Regions from separate parts of the Ciceribacter sp. RN22 genome, predicted to be linked through region 1. Evidence: predicted binding sites of a transcription regulator. Region 1 holds the regulator's gene; the other holds the start of a gene.
The links. The regulator LexA, encoded in region 1, represses DNA repair genes until DNA is damaged. The targets are predictions, from matches to a motif close to TGTTCNNNNTGTGTTCNG.
Positions count from the first base shown of each region.

Region 2: a site for LexA is predicted at 2,608-2,625, ahead of NHF53_RS11420 (ATP-dependent helicase). Genes of this name have one in related genera too.

Region 1 covers NZ_JAMXLD010000001.1:1,803,928-1,811,649, forward strand. The annotation lists gene NHF53_RS08985 (ComEC/Rec2 family competence protein) at 1-2,393, shown strand, start outside; gene lexA (transcriptional repressor LexA) at 2,374-3,087, opposite strand; gene NHF53_RS08995 (VOC family protein) at 3,304-4,200, shown strand; gene kdsA (3-deoxy-8-phosphooctulonate synthase) at 4,200-5,048, shown strand; gene eno (phosphopyruvate hydratase) at 5,225-6,499, shown strand; gene NHF53_RS09010 (septum formation initiator family protein) at 6,646-6,966, shown strand; gene pdhA (pyruvate dehydrogenase (acetyl-transferring) E1 component subunit alpha) at 7,111-7,722, shown strand, end outside.
Region 2 covers NZ_JAMXLD010000001.1:2,327,167-2,334,888, forward strand. The annotation lists gene NHF53_RS11410 (efflux RND transporter permease subunit) at 1-1,229, opposite strand, end outside; gene NHF53_RS11415 (efflux RND transporter periplasmic adaptor subunit) at 1,226-2,389, opposite strand; gene NHF53_RS11420 (ATP-dependent helicase) at 2,668-5,259, shown strand; gene mprF (bifunctional lysylphosphatidylglycerol flippase/synthetase MprF) at 5,539-7,722, shown strand, end outside.

The DNA of each region.
Region 1 (7,722 bases):
GCTCGGCTGGAGCACTCGTCGTCCGACAGGCGACGGGTCGGGAGAGCGTCGTTGCGCGCATTTTCCGTGCAGCCACGGCCATCTCGTCGTCGGGCCGCGCGGCGATCGGTCGCGAGGAGGCGTTCGGGCATATCTTCCTCTTCGTGCCCGTCGCGCTCGGGGTGGGCGCTGTCATCTGGTTTGCCTTACCTCTGACCTTGCCGATTGCAGCACCCATGCTTTTGTTGGCGGTCTCCACCGTCTTCGCGGTGCTGTCGCGCTTCGGCAGACCTGCTGCATATCGGACATGGTCGGCGCTGGCGCTCTGTGCCGCCGGAATGCTGCTTGCCGATGCCGAGGTCCGCAGGCTGCAGACGGTCATTCTCGACACACCGGTCACGACGCAGGTGACGGGACGGGTGCTCCGGCGGGAGGCGGGTGCGGGCGGCGACTGGCGCTATCTGGTGCGCGTCGAAGCGACGGCGGAGCCTGCGATCAGGCGAGCACCGGAAGAGGTCGTGCTCATGACCCGCGCCCGCCACGAGCCGTTTGCGCTCGGTGAGAGGCTGCATGGCAGAGCGCGGCTGTCGCCGCCTTCCGGCCCTGCCTTGCCCGGTCTCGATGACTTTTCGTTCGCCAGCTACTTTGGTGGCATCGGCGCAGTAGGCTACTTTCTTGGAGCGCCGACGCGTGCGGAGGGGGCGCCGGCGACCGGAGCCCGCGCATGGTGGGAGGCGGCCGAGCAGACGCTTCTTGTCGTCCGCGACGACATCACGCAGCGAATCAGGAGAACAGTTCCGGGCGACGCCGGCGGCTTTGCCGCCGCGATCCTCACCGGCGACCGGCGATCGATGTCGGCGGCGACGACGGAGGCGCTGCGCCTTTCGGGACTGGCGCACATCACAGCGATTTCCGGCCTCCACATGGCACTTGCCGCTGGCATTTTCTTTGTCGGCCTGCGCAAGCTGCTCAGCCTCTCGCCGGCAATCGCCCAGTCCTGGCCGATCAAGAAGATCGCTGCCATGGCCGCGCTGGCCGCTACCTTCCTCTACCTGATGATCTCCGGCTCGCAGGTCTCCGCTATCCGCGCTTTTCTGATGACGGCGATCATGCTGGTTGCCGTCCTGTTCGACCGCCCGGCGATCAGCCTGCGCAACCTCGCACTGGCGGCGATCGTCATTGTCGCCGTTTGGCCGTCACAGGTGCTCGGTGCGAGCTTCCAGATGTCGTTTGCCGCCACCGCAGGACTGATTGCCGGCTACGATGGCTGGCGACGGGGTGCAGCGCGGCAATCGCGCTACGCGCCGGACTTCCCCGGTCGGAAGATCCTTTCCTTCCTGTGGAATTTCGCGGCGGGCACCTTCGTGACGTCGCTGATCGGCGGACTGGCGACGGCGATCTTCGCCGTCGCCCATTTCCATCGACTGGCACCTTACGGTCTCGTCGCGAATCTCGCGGCAATGCCGATCATCTCCGTGGTGGTGATGCCGGCGGCGCTTGCGGCAATGCTGCTCATGCCGTTCGGCCTCGATACGCCCTTTCTAATTCTCGCTGGCGAGGGCCTCGAGATCGTCATCGTGATCGCGACCACGGTTGCGAGCTGGAGCGAGGGGACATCCTTCGGCCGGTTCGGGGACTGGTTTCTGCCGCTCGCCTCCACGGGGCTCCTGCTGCTCACCCTGCTGCATACGCGGCTGCGCTGGATCGGTGCGGCAGTGCTTGCCGCGGTGATCGGGCTTGCGATCCTCCTGCCGGCGGAAGACACCGCCGACCTCATCGTCTCGGAGGACGGACGGCTGGCGGGGCTGCCCGCTGTCGACGGCAGGACGATTGCGACCAACCGCAGCAAGCCGGCGGACTTCCTCTTCTCCCAATGGCAGCACGCGCTTGCGCGTCCCGATCATCTCGGCCCGCTCCGCAGCGCAGACGATCCTGTCACCGAAGTCCGGGCGACCGGAACGGACCGGTTTTCCGCAGGACAGATCCGGACCGTTCGCGAGACGATGCGGCGGCAGTTCGAAGCGGCGATCCCCGGCCGCTTCCGCTGCACCGGAAAGTCCTGGTGTATCGCACGGCTTGAGAAAGGATGGCGCGTCGCGACGGTCGAGGATCAGGCACTTCTCGGCGTCGCATGTGACGTCGCCGACCTCGTGATTACGCCGCGTCGTCCACCCTTCGGCGTCTGCCGCTCCGGCGCGAGGATGATCGATGCCGAAGCGCTACGGCGCATGGGCGCAACCGAGTTCTATCTTGGAAATTACGACGATCGGGACATCCGCCAGCGCACGGCGTTCACCACTCTCGACAGGCCGTGGCAGCGGCATCGCCTTTACGATTGGCGAACCGGCAGCTTCGCCGACGAACAGCCCGCGAAGCGCGCTCCCATGGCACAGGTCAGTGATAGCGGCGGATGAGACCGACGAGCTTGCCCTGGATCTTGACACGATCGGGGCCGAAGATGCGGGTTTCGTATGCCGGGTTCGCAGCCTCGAGCGCGATCGAATCGCCCCGGCGGCGGAAGCGCTTCAGCGTCGCCTCTTCGTCATCCACGAGTGCCACGACGATGTCGCCGGGCGTTGCGTTGCTGGCGTTGCGGATGATGACCGTGTCGCCGTCGAGAATGCCGGCCTCGATCATCGAATCACCCTTGACCTCGAGCGCATAGTGCTCGCCTGAACCGAGCATCTCTGCCGGAATGGTGATTTCGTGGGTGTTGTGCTGGATCGCCGAGATCGGCACGCCGGCCGCGATGCGGCCCATGACGGGGACGGCGACGGAACTCGAGCGCTCCTCTGCAGGCGGCTTGGCGGCAGGCGCCGGCTGTCCCTTGCCGAGGCTTCCCTCGATCACGCTCGGCGAGAAACCCCGCCGCGGCTGCAGGCTGGAGGAATAGGCTTCCGGCAGCTTGATCACCTCCAGCGCCCGGGCCCGGTTCGGCAGACGCCGAATGAAGCCACGCTCCTCGAGCGCCGTGATGAGGCGGTGGATGCCGGATTTCGAGGCGAGGTCGAGCGCGTCCTTCATTTCGTCGAACGACGGCGGCACGCCCGATTCCTTCATCCGCTCGTGAATGAAGAGAAGCAGTTCCTGTTGCTTGCGCGTCAGCATGATCCAGAGCCCCGTCGTATGAAACAAATCCAGAACATACACTATCTGTTCCATATGTGTTCCGCAAGTACTTAAATATTGGTAAGCAATTGGAGCTCCGGCGCATTTTTCCCGTGCATCCACCCGTTCCGGGCTGCTGCCGGGCGGGGGCTGGTTCGCCTTGCAAAGGGAAGGCAAATCGCGCACATCAAACGTGACCGACAAGGAGGGAGCGGAATGTCCACTGCCATCGAGGCGCCGCGTGGCGTCGATCACATCGTCTTGCCCGTGCACGGGCTGAAGGCTGCGCGCGAGCGGCTCGGCGTGCTCGGCTTCACGGTCGCCGCCGATGCGCTGCATCCCTTCGGCACCGAGAACGCCTGCGTCTTTTTCTCCGACAAGACCTATCTGGAGCCACTCGCCGTGGCGAGCCGGGAGGCGTGCGAAGAGGCCGCCCGCAAAGGCAACGTCTTCGTCGCCCGCGACCGCGCCTTCCGCTTCCGCATGTCGGACGGCGAGGGACTGTCGGGAATAGCGGTTGCCTCGACGGATGCGGCCGCGGACCATGCGATCTATACCGAGCACGGCCTCTCCGCGGGCGAAATCCTGCACTTTTCGCGGCCCTTGAGGTTGCCGGATGGCACCGAGGCGACGGCCTCGTTCAGGCTTGCCTTCGCCGCGGACCTGCGCGCGCCCGATTTTCTCCTCTTCTCCTGCGAACGGGTCAATCCACTGCCGGCGGATCGTGCGGCGCTCGAACGCCACGACAATGGCGTGACGGGCGTCTCGGCGGTCGTGCTGACGGAGGAAAACCCCTCCGACTTCCAGGAGGTGCTGGAAACCGTCTTCCACCAGCGAGAGATCGAGGCGCATTCCTTCGGTCTCGTCGTCCCTTCGGCAAACGCGAAGATCGAGGTGCTGACACCTGCCGGTCTCACCGGCTATTTCGGGCTCGACGCCCCGAATGCCGGGCGTGGGCTCATGGGGGCGGCGATCGTCTTTCGGACAGTCGATATCGGCGTGACAGAACGCTTGCTGGCTGCTAATGGCGTTCGCCATGCACGCAAGGATGGTCGCCTGATCGTGCCGCGTGAAGCGGGGCAGGGCGCGCATTTCGTATTCGAGGAAGTTTGATGAGCAATCCGACCAATTCCGAAGTCGTCGTCGGCGAAGGTGCCGCCAAGGTCGTCTTCTCCAATTCCAAGCGCTTCTCGCTGATCGCCGGTCCTTGCCAGATGGAAAGCCGCGATCATGCCTTCATGATGGCCGGTGCGACCAAGGAGATCTGTGACAAGCTCGGCATCGGGCTCGTCTACAAGTCGTCCTTCGACAAGGCCAACCGCACGTCCTTGTCCGGCAAGCGGGGCATCGGCCTCGAAAAGGCGATGGAAGTCTTCGTCGATCTCAAGAAGGAATTCGGCTTTCCGGTGCTGACCGACATCCACACCGAGGAGCAATGCGCGATCGTCGCCCCTGTCGTCGACGTTCTGCAGATCCCGGCCTTCCTCTGCCGCCAGACCGATCTTCTGGTCGCTGCCGCGAAGACCGGTCGGGTCATCAACGTCAAGAAAGGCCAGTTCCTCGCCCCATGGGACATGAAGAACGTGCTCGCCAAGATCACCGAAAGCGGCAATCCGAACGTGCTTTTGTGCGAGCGTGGCGCTTCCTTCGGATACAATACCCTGGTCTCGGATTTTCGCTCGCTGCCGATCATGGCGGCGATGGGCGCGCCCGTGGTGTTCGACGCCACCCACTCGGTGCAGCAGCCCGGCGGGCAGGGCGGTTCGACCGGCGGGCAGCGGGAATTCGTGGAGACGCTGGCGCGTGCCGCGGTTGCCGTCGGCGTTGCCGGCCTCTTCATCGAGACCCATGAGGATCCGGATAATGCCCCGTCTGACGGCCCGAACATGGTGCCGCTGAACGACATGCCGCGACTCCTCGAAAAACTGCTCGCCTTCGACGCGGTCGCCAAGGGCGCCTGATTCCGCAAGGCATTGTCTATATAGAGCGCCGGCCCCGGTGGAGCCGGCGCTTTTTGTTGCCGCCTCCTCTTTCCGGCCGCCGGGCCGGCGATGTCACACTGCGTGCATTGTATTTTTCCCGTCTTCGATTAAGACAGGCGCCATCCTCAATCCCACCCAGCACCAGGGAGGCGCTCATGACTGCAATCACCGACATCATCGGCCGCGAAATTTTGGACAGCCGCGGCAATCCGACCGTCGAGGTCGACGTCTATCTGGAAGACGGCAGCATGGGCCGTGCAGCCGTTCCGTCGGGCGCCTCGACCGGCGCGCATGAGGCGGTCGAACTGCGTGACGGCGGCAGCCGCTATCTCGGCAAGGGCGTCGAGCGCGCCGTCGAGGCCGTCAACACCGAGATCTTCGACGCGGTCGGCGGGCTGGATGCGGAAAACCAGATCCAGATCGACAAGGTGATGATCGAGCTCGACGGTACGCCGAACAAGTCGCGCCTCGGCGCCAACGCCATCCTCGGCGTTTCGCTCGCCGTCGCCAAGGCCGCCGCGGAAGCTTCCGGCCTGCCGCTCTATCGCTATGTCGGCGGTCCGAACGCCCATGTGCTGCCGGTCCCGATGATGAACATCATCAACGGCGGCGCCCATGCCGACAACCCGATCGACTTCCAGGAATTCATGATCATGCCGGTCGGCGCCGAAACGATGCGCGATGCCGTCCGCATGGGCTCGGAAGTCTTCCATACGCTGAAGAAGGAACTGGCCGCCCAGGGGCACAACACCAATGTCGGCGACGAAGGCGGTTTCGCGCCGGGCCTCGAAAGCGCGCCGGCCGCCCTCGACTTCATCGTGAAGTCGATCGAGAAGGCAGGCTATCGTCCGGGCGAGGACATGTATCTTGCGCTCGACTGCGCCTCGACCGAGTTCTTCAAGGACGGCAAGTACGTGCTCGAAGGCGAGGGCCGCACGCTCGAGCCGGAAGCCATGGCGGAATACCTCGCCGAACTCGCCGCCAAGTATCCGATCATCTCGATCGAGGACGGCATGGCCGAAGACGACTGGGATGGCTGGAAGGTCCTGACCGACAAGATCGGTTCCAAGTGCCAGCTCGTCGGCGACGACCTTTTCGTCACCAATTCCTCGCGTCTGCGCGATGGCATCCGCATGGGCGTCGCGAACTCGATCCTCGTGAAGGTGAACCAGATCGGTTCCCTGACCGAGACGCTCGACGCTGTCGAAACCGCGCACAAGGCCCGCTACACGGCGGTCATGTCGCACCGTTCGGGTGAAACCGAGGATTCGACGATCGCCGACCTCGCGGTTGCCACCAATTGCGGACAGATCAAGACTGGCTCGCTCGCCCGCTCCGACCGGCTCGCCAAGTACAACCAGCTGATCCGCATCGAAGAAATGCTCGGTCCGCAGGCCCGTTACGCCGGCTCGTCGATCCTGCGCGGCTGACGTTCGAGCTTCTAGACGCTGATTGGCCCGTGTCCCGCAAAGGGGTGCGGGCCAACTTTTTTCCGCGTACCCGTTATGGTCAACGATCGATTAAGCAATCGCCGCTAGTTTGATCGAAAATCGTTTTGCGTATCAGGGCTCGCTCGATGTGGACCAGGCAGCACAAGAACCGGAAACTCGGACGCTTCGTCCTTCCGCTCGTGACCGTCGCATTCCTCTCCTATTTCGGTTATCATTCGATCCATGGCGATCGCGGGCTGATCGCAGCGGAGGAGTTCGAGAAGCTGCGGTTCAAGCGCGATGCCGAGTTGGCTGAACTCGTATCGCGTCGCAAGTCGCTCGAGCGGCAGGTCGAATTGCTGAGCGACGGTTCGCTCGAACGCGACATGATCGATGAGAAGGCGCGCTACCAGCTCAACGTATCGCGCCCTGACGAGATCGTGATTTTCAACGATCAGATAAATTAACCGAAATCCAGTTAATTACTGTTTTCAATTATAATTCAATATGATGTCGTGAATGCGAGCCATGCATTTCTGGCATTGCGGCCGCGCGCTTTCTTGCCTATCCTTCGCGCCGACGTAAATTCGACAACACCTAGGGAGGGACGAATGGCGCCGCGAAAACCTGCGACCGCGAGCGGTCGTAAGCCGACGACCAAGTCTGCCGCAAAGAAAGAATTGACCGAAGGGCTGGTTGCGGAATTCGACCGCCAGAGTGAGCTTGACGCCTATCGCGAAATGCTCCTCATCCGCCGCTTCGAGGAAAAGGCCGGCCAGCTCTACGGCATGGGCTTCATCGGCGGCTTCTGTCACCTCTATATCGGCCAGGAGGCCGTCGTCGTCGGCGTCCAGATGGCGCTGAAGGAAGGCGACCAGGTCATCACCGGCTATCGCGACCACGGCCACATGCTGGCCTGCGGCATGAGCGCACGCGGCGTCATGGCCGAACTCACCGGCCGTCGCGGCGGGCTGTCCAAGGGTAAGGGCGGCTCGATGCACATGTTCTCCAAGGAGAAGAACTTCTACGGCGGTCACGGCATCGTCGGAGCGCAGGTGTCGCTCGGCACCGGTCTCGCCTTCGCCAACAAGTACCGCGAGAACGGCAATATCTCGGTCGCCTATTTCGGCGACGGCGCCGCCAACCAGGGCCAGGTCTACGAAAGCTTCAACATGGCGCAGCTCTGGAAGCTGCCGGTGATCTACGTGATCGAGAACAACCGC
Region 2 (7,722 bases), 520 kb from region 1:
TCGTCCACGACCATGCCGGTCGCAAGCACGACGGCAAGCAGCGTCAGGATGTTGATCGAAAAGCCGGCGAGATAGATAGCGGCCACCGTACCGATCAGCGCGACCGGCATCGTGACGGCGGGAATGATCGTCGCGCGCGCGTCGCGCAGGAAGAGATAGATGATCGCGACGACGATCACGGCGGCAAGCACCAGCGAGCGCACCACTTCCTCGATCGAGCCGCGGATGAAGACGGCGTCGTCGCTGGTAATGCGCAATGTGGTGCCTTCGGGAAGTGTCTTCGAAAGCTCGGCGACCGCCGCCGCCACACCCTTCGAGATGCTGAGCGTGTTCGACTGCGCCTGCCGGATGATCCCGAGACCGATGCCGGCGCGGCCGTTCGAGCGCAGGCTCGTCGTTCCGGTGTCAGCGCCAAAGGTTACCGTGGCCACGTCTCTCAGCCGGACCCGGTTCTGCACGATGAGGTTGCCGAAATCCTCGGGTGTCCTGAGGTCGGCGGTCGCGCGCACGACGATGTCCTGCGTCGGGCTGGTGAGCGAGCCCGCCGGCACGTCGAAGGCGAGGTTGGAGAGCGCGGATGTCAGCGATGCGATGGTGAGCCCGCGGCTTGCCAGCGCCGCCTGGTCGACGTCGATGCGGAAGATCTTCTCCTGATCGCCGTAGATTTCGATGTCGGCGACACCGTCCACCGTCGCGAGACGGTCGGAAATCTGATTGTCGACCAGCAGCGTGAGATCATCGAGGCTCATCCGGTCCGAGGTTACGGCGAGCCGCATGATCGGCTGCGAGTCGGAGTCCGCCTTGACGATGCGCGGCTCGTCGGCATCGTCCGGCAGGTCGTTCGAAACCCGAGAGATCGCGTCGCGCACGTCCGTCGACGCGACGTTGAGATCGGTGCTGTCGGAAAATTCCAGCGTGACGCGGCTCTGCCCGAACTGCGAGGTCGAGGACATGCTCTTCAGCCCCGACACGCGCGCGACCGCCCCCTCGATGACCGTCGTCACCTCCTGGTCGATCGTCTCGGGCGAGGCGCCGGAGAAAGTCGTGCGCACGGTGATCACCGGCTGGTCGACGTCGGGGAGCTCGCGAACCTCGATGCCGTAGAAGGCCGCAAGCCCGGCAACTACGATCAGTGCGTTGAAGACCAGTGCGAGGATCGGCCGTCTGACGAAGAGGGCAGTGAAGCCCGCGCTGCCGCCGCCGGGGAAATCGGAAAACGGCCCGTTCATTGACTTGCGACCGGAACGCCGGTCTCCTCTCCGGCCGGCCGGACCGTCCCGCCCTGGCGCACCCGCTGGATGCCTTCCGTCACGACCCTGTCGCCGGATCGAAGCTCCGCGTCGACCAGCACGGCGTCGGGATTGCGCTGGACGATCCGGACGCGCACCTTCTCCGCCTTGCTCTCGCTTCCGACGCGCCAGACGAACGCGCCTTCGCCGTCCCATTGCACGGCGAGCGGATCCACGGAGGGATAGTTCTCCCCGGCAAACGCCATGGTGACGGTAAACGACATGCCGGCCCTCAGGTCGTCATTCGCGTTGGCGATGCGGGCGCGCACGTGCAGCGTACGGCTCGCCTCGTCGATGCGGTTGTCGATCGCCTCGACCGTCCCGCGATAGAGCTGCCCGGGACGTGCGACGGCGGTCGCCTCGACCGCCTGCCCGACCTTGAGGATGGGCGCGAAGCGCTCAGGCACCCAGAAGTCGACGAGGATTTCGGAACGGTCGTCGAGGGTGGCGATCACCGTTCCCGTGGTGACGTTGTCCCCCGGATTGATGGTGATGATGCCGGCAATGCCGTCGATCGGGGCGACGATGTCGCGCCGCTTCAGGTTGAGTTCGGCGGTGTCGAGTGCAAGCTTCGCCGCCTCGACGGCGATCTGCGCATCGAAGGCGTCGATGCGCGACACCGTGGATTTCAGATTGGCGTAGAGGTTCGCCTTCTCGGTCGCGCTCTTCAGCGCCACCCGCGCCTGATCGCGCGCGATCGTCTGCTCGTCGTTGTCGAGCTGGGCGAGAAGATCGCCTCTCGTCACCTTCTGTCCCGAAACGATCGCCACCTTGGCGAGCGTGCCGTCGACCTGCGGCGTGACCGCGACGGACTGCACGGCGTCACCGGTGCCTATCGCCGAGAGCCGGTCGTTGACGGTGCCGAGGCTGACGGGTTGCACGACGACCACGGGCGCGCCGTTGCCGCCCCGACGGTTGCCTTCACCACCCTTGGCATCCGGTCCCGCAGTCTCGCCGGCCGGCGCCAGGACCGCAACCAGCCCGGCGGGCGCCCCAATCCGCAGCAGCAGGTCTCCGGCTCCCGGCACGAACCTTGCCCAGCCGACGACGAAGGCGGCAACCACCGCGAAAATGACGATCACCTGTTTCCAGAGGGGCATTCAAAAGCTCCGGCAAGGACTGCCGGACCGCGGCGGATGTGCGGGCGGTCGAAGGCGTCCAAATTCGGTCGACATATGCGCCAATATTTCCGCGGGGTCGACTCTCGGCAAGGCCTGCCGGCCAACATTACCAAATTGTCATCGGCCACCCGAGACGGATGCGGACCGGCCGCGGTCACCCGATATTTCCTGTAGAAGAGCCGGGAACCGGCCCGAGCAGGAATGAAACCAGAACGTCTTGACTCGCCTTTCCGGTCCGAATCACTACATTGGGCGCCATGAGTAACGGTTACGACGACATTCCCTTCTTCGACGAAGAGCCGCCGCCGCGCAAGCCGGCAGGACCGGCGACAGGCGGAATTGCCGCCCGTGCCATGGCCGCCCGCGATCAGGCCCGCACCCCGGACTATCTGTCCGGCCTCAATCCCGAACAGCGCGAAGCCGTGGAAACGACCGAAGGTCCGGTGCTCGTCCTCGCCGGCGCCGGCACCGGCAAGACCCGCGTGCTGACCACGCGCATCGCCCACATCCTTGCGACAGGACGGGCCTTTCCCTCGCAAATCCTCGCCGTGACCTTCACCAACAAGGCCGCCCGCGAGATGAAGGAGCGCATCGGCATGCTGGTCGGCGGCGCCGTCGAGGGCATGCCCTGGCTCGGCACCTTCCACTCGATCGGCGTGAAGATCCTTCGCCGCCATGCCGAGCTGGTGGGGCTCAAGTCCGATTTCACCATCCTCGACACGGACGACGTCATCCGCCTGATCAAGCAGCTGATCCAGGCCGAAGGGCTCGACGACAAGCGGTGGCCGGCCCGCCAGTTCGCGGCGATGATCGACACCTGGAAGAACAAGGGTCTCGATCCGGCCCAGATCCCGGAGGGCGACGCCCGCGCCTTCGCAAACGGCAAGGGACGGGAGCTCTACGCGGCCTACCAGAACCGGCTGAAGACTCTGAATGCCTGCGATTTCGGCGATCTCCTGCTGCATCCGATCCGCATGTTCAGGGCCAATCCGGACGTTCTGCGCGACTACCATCAGCGCTTCAAGTACATCCTCGTCGACGAGTACCAGGACACCAACACCGCCCAGTACATGTGGCTGAGATTGCTTGCACAGAGGTCGGCCCGCAGGCCGATCTCCCCCCTTGAGGGGGAGATGCCCGGCAGGGCAGAGGGGGGTACCCCCTCCAATGCCGGCGCCAGAACACCCCCCTCTGTCGGCTCCGCCGACATCTCCCCCTCAAGGGGGGAGATCAATTCCTCCGTCAATATCTGCTGCGTCGGTGACGACGATCAGTCGATCTACGGCTGGCGCGGGGCGGAGGTGGACAACATCCTGCGCTTCGAGAAGGATTTTCCCGGCGCCAAGGTCATCAAGCTCGAACGCAACTACCGTTCCACCGAGCACATTCTCGGCGCCGCCGGCCACCTGATCGCCCATAACGAGGGTCGCCTCGGCAAGACGCTGTTCACTGACCGCACCGAGCCCGAGGACGAGAAGGTGATCGTCCACGCCGCATGGGATTCCGAGGAGGAGGCCCGCGCCGTCGGCGAGGAAATCGAACGGCTGCAGCGTGGTGACGCCGACGGCAAGAAGCACGCCCTCAACGGCATGGCGATCCTCGTGCGCGCCTCCTTCCAGATGCGCGAGTTCGAGGACCGTTTCGTGACCCTCGGCCTCAACTACCGCGTCGTCGGCGGACCGCGCTTCTACGAGCGCCTCGAAATCCGCGACGCCATGGCCTATTTCCGCCTCGTCTGCCAGCCGGCCGACGATCTCGCCTTCGAGCGCATCGTCAACACCCCGAAGCGGGGCCTGGGCGACACCACGGTCCGGGCGCTGCACGACTATGCCCGCGCGCGCGACATTCCGATGCTCGCCGCAGCCGCCGAGATGGTCGAGACCGACGAGCTGAAACCGAAGGCGCGCAAGGCGCTCTCCGACGTGATTCAATACTTCCGCCGCTGGTCGGAACGCCTTGAAACGACTCCGCATACCGAGTTGGCCGAGCAGATTCTCGACGAGTCCGGCTATACCGACATGTGGAAGAACGACAAGTCGGCGGAAGCGCCGGGCCGGCTCGAAAACCTCAAGGAACTCGTCCGCTCGATGGAAGCCTTCGAATCGATGCGCGGCTTCCTCGAACACGTCTCGCTGGTCATGGATACCGAGCAGAACGAGGACATGGACGCCGTCTCGATCATGACGCTCCATTCCGCCAAGGGGCTCGAATTCGACACCGTCTTCCTGCCCGGCTGGGAGGAAGGCCTCTTCCCCCACCAGCGCGCCCTCGACGAAGGCGGACGCTCGGGCCTCGAGGAAGAACGCCGCCTCGCCTATGTCGGCATCACCCGCGCCAAGCGCCGTTGCCACATCTGGTTCGTCTCCAACCGCCGCATTCACGGCCTCTGGCAGTCAACCATGCCCTCGCGCTTCCTCGATGAACTGCCGCAGAGCCATGTCGAGGTCGCCGAAGCCGAAACGTCCTACGGCGGCTACGGACGCGGCGGCTACGGCCAGTCCCGCTTCGATCGCGCAGATCCCTTCGCCAACTCCTATTCGACGCCCGGATGGAAACGCGCCCAGCAGAACAAGTCAGACGCCACCCGCGACAACTGGGGTACCCGCTCCGGCCATGCGGTGGAACGCATCGGCTACGGCGAGAGCGGCCCGCGCGGCAGGACGATCGAGGGCGAACTGGTGGCGAAATCCACCAGTTCGGAGCCATCGAAATTCAAGCTCGGCGACCGCGTCTTCCACGTCAAGTTCGGCAACGGCAACGTCTCTGCGATCGAGGGCAACAAGCTTACGATCGATTTCGACCGCGCCGGCCAGAAGCGCGTGCTGGACGGCTTCGTCGAGCGGGTGTAAGTCCCCTCGCGACCTGCCGCCGGATACAATCCCGTGACCGTCCGGCCGCTTGCCACTATTCCTTCGCATTCCCGTTGTCTGAAAAAGACCTGAACCAAGCGCGTCCCCGCCCCCGGGGCTGCGTCAGCCTGGACAAGGATCGACGAGAGATGATGCCGGCCGACCTCCGCCAACCCGGCTGCACGCGAAAGTCCCCTGCCCGGTCCGCGTCCGATCATTGGCACGGGCCTGTCATCGAATCATGCGAAACCCGCCAGACCTTCCGCAATGGATAAAGGCATGCTGCCCGACAGTGAAACGCAATCCGGTGCTAGCCGGCTCCTTTCCCGCTATCGCGGCTATCTGACGGCCGTCGCCGTCGTCGCCGTGTTCACGATGATGATCTTCGCGATCCACCGCCTGACCGCGGAGGTGCGCTATGACGACGTCCTCGCCGCCCTCGGGGATACCTCCTGGTGGTCGCTTCTCTGGGCAGCGTTCTTCACCGCGCTCAGCTACGGCGCGCTCGCCTTGTACGACGCCAACGCCATCGACTACATCGGACGCAAACTGCCGCTGCCGTCGGTCGTGACAACTGCCTTTATCGCCTACGCCGTCGGCAATACCGCAGGCTTCGGCCCCTTGAGCGGCGGCGCGATCCGCTATCGCGCCTATTCGCGGATGGGGCTCCAGCCAGGCGAAATCGCCCGCGTCATCGCGTTTGTAACGCTCTCCTTCGGCTTCGGGCTCGCCGCTGTGAGCGCGCTCGCGCTGCTGGTCGTCGCGCCGCGGGTCGCCGATATCGTCGGCCTGAATGGTCCGGCGCTTCGCTTCGGTGCCGTGGCCGTCGTCGTGGTGCTGGCCGTTCTCGTCTTCCTCAGCAGAAACGGACGCGAGATCACTATCGCCGGCGTGACGCTCCGCCTGCCTGACACGCGCACCTCGTCCCGGCAATTTCTCGTCACCGCCTTCGATCTCGCGGGTTCGGCTTCGGCCCTTTACGTCCTGCTGCCGGAGACACATATCGGCTGGCCGGCCTTCTTCGCGATCTACGCGACAGCCGTCGCGCTCGGGGTTCTGAGCCACGTTCCCGCCGGCCTCGGCGTCTTCGAGACGGTGATGATCGCCGGCCTCGGCAACGCGATCAGCGCCGACCAGCTCCTCGGCAGCCTCGTCCTCTACCGTCTGGTCTACTACGTCCTGCCGTTGCTGTTTGCGCTCGCGCTTGCCGTCGTCGGCGAACTGCGGAGCTTCGCGAAACAGCCGCTCGCCGCCGAGATCGCCCAGATCGCCGCGCGGCTCGTGCCCGCGCTCCTCTCCACCTATGCGCTGATGCTCGGCGCCATGCTGATCTTCTCGAGCGTCACGCCGACGCCCGACGGCGACCTAGACCTTCTGGCCGGGCTCCTGCCCCTGCCGATCGTCGAGGCGGCACACTTCCTGTCGAGCATCCTCGGCCTCGTCCTCGTCATCGCCTCCCGCGGCATCGCCCAACGCCTCGACGGCGCCTGGTGGGTCGGGCTCGCAGCAGCGGCGATCGCCTTCCTCTTCTCGCTGATGAAGGCGCTCGCCGTTTTCGAAGCCATCGCGCTCGGCCTCTTCATCGCCGCGATGCTCGTCAGTGCCGGCAGCTTCACCCGCCACGCCTCGCTCTTCGGACAGGCGCTGGGTCCCGCCTGGCTGACGGCGATGGCGGTCACCGTCGTCGGCGCCGCCGGCATCCTGCTCTTCGTCTACCGCGACACCCAATACAGCCACGAACTCTGGTGGCAGTTCGAGTTCTCCGAGGAAGCCCCGCGCGGCCTGCGGGCGCTGCTTGGCCTTGCGATCAGCTCGGCGGCGGTGGCGATGTTCAGCCTGCTGCGCCCGCTTGCCCACCGACCTGACGAGGCGATTGAAGACGATCTCGCGCGTGCGGTGGCGATCGTCGAAGACCAGGATGTCGCCGACGCCAACCTCGTGCGCATGGGCGACAAGAGGCTCCTCTTCTCCGGGAGCGGCAAGGCCTTCATCATGTACGGCATCCAGGGACGCTCCTGGATCGCGCTCGCCGACCCCGTGGGGGCGGAAGAGGATTTTTCGGACCTCGTCTGGCAGTTCGTCGACTTGGCCCGCGCCTCGGGCGGCCGCGCCGTCTTCTACCAGATCACGCCGGCGCTGCTGCCCTCCTGCATCGATGCCGGCCTGCGCGCCTTCAAGCTCGGTGAGCTCGCGACCGTTGATCTCGGACAATTCGACCTCGCCGGCAGCCGCCTTGCGGGCCTGCGCCAGTCCTATAACCGCGGCCAGCGCGACGGCCTCGTCTTCTCGATCGTCGAGCCGCCGGACGTGCCGCCGATCCTCGACGAACTGAAAGCGATATCGGACGCCTGGCTCGCCCATCACAACACGCGCGAGAAGTCGTTCTCGCTCGGCGCCTTCGATCCTGAATACGTGCTTTCGCAGCCGGTGGCGATCCTCACCAAGGACGACCGGATCGTCGCC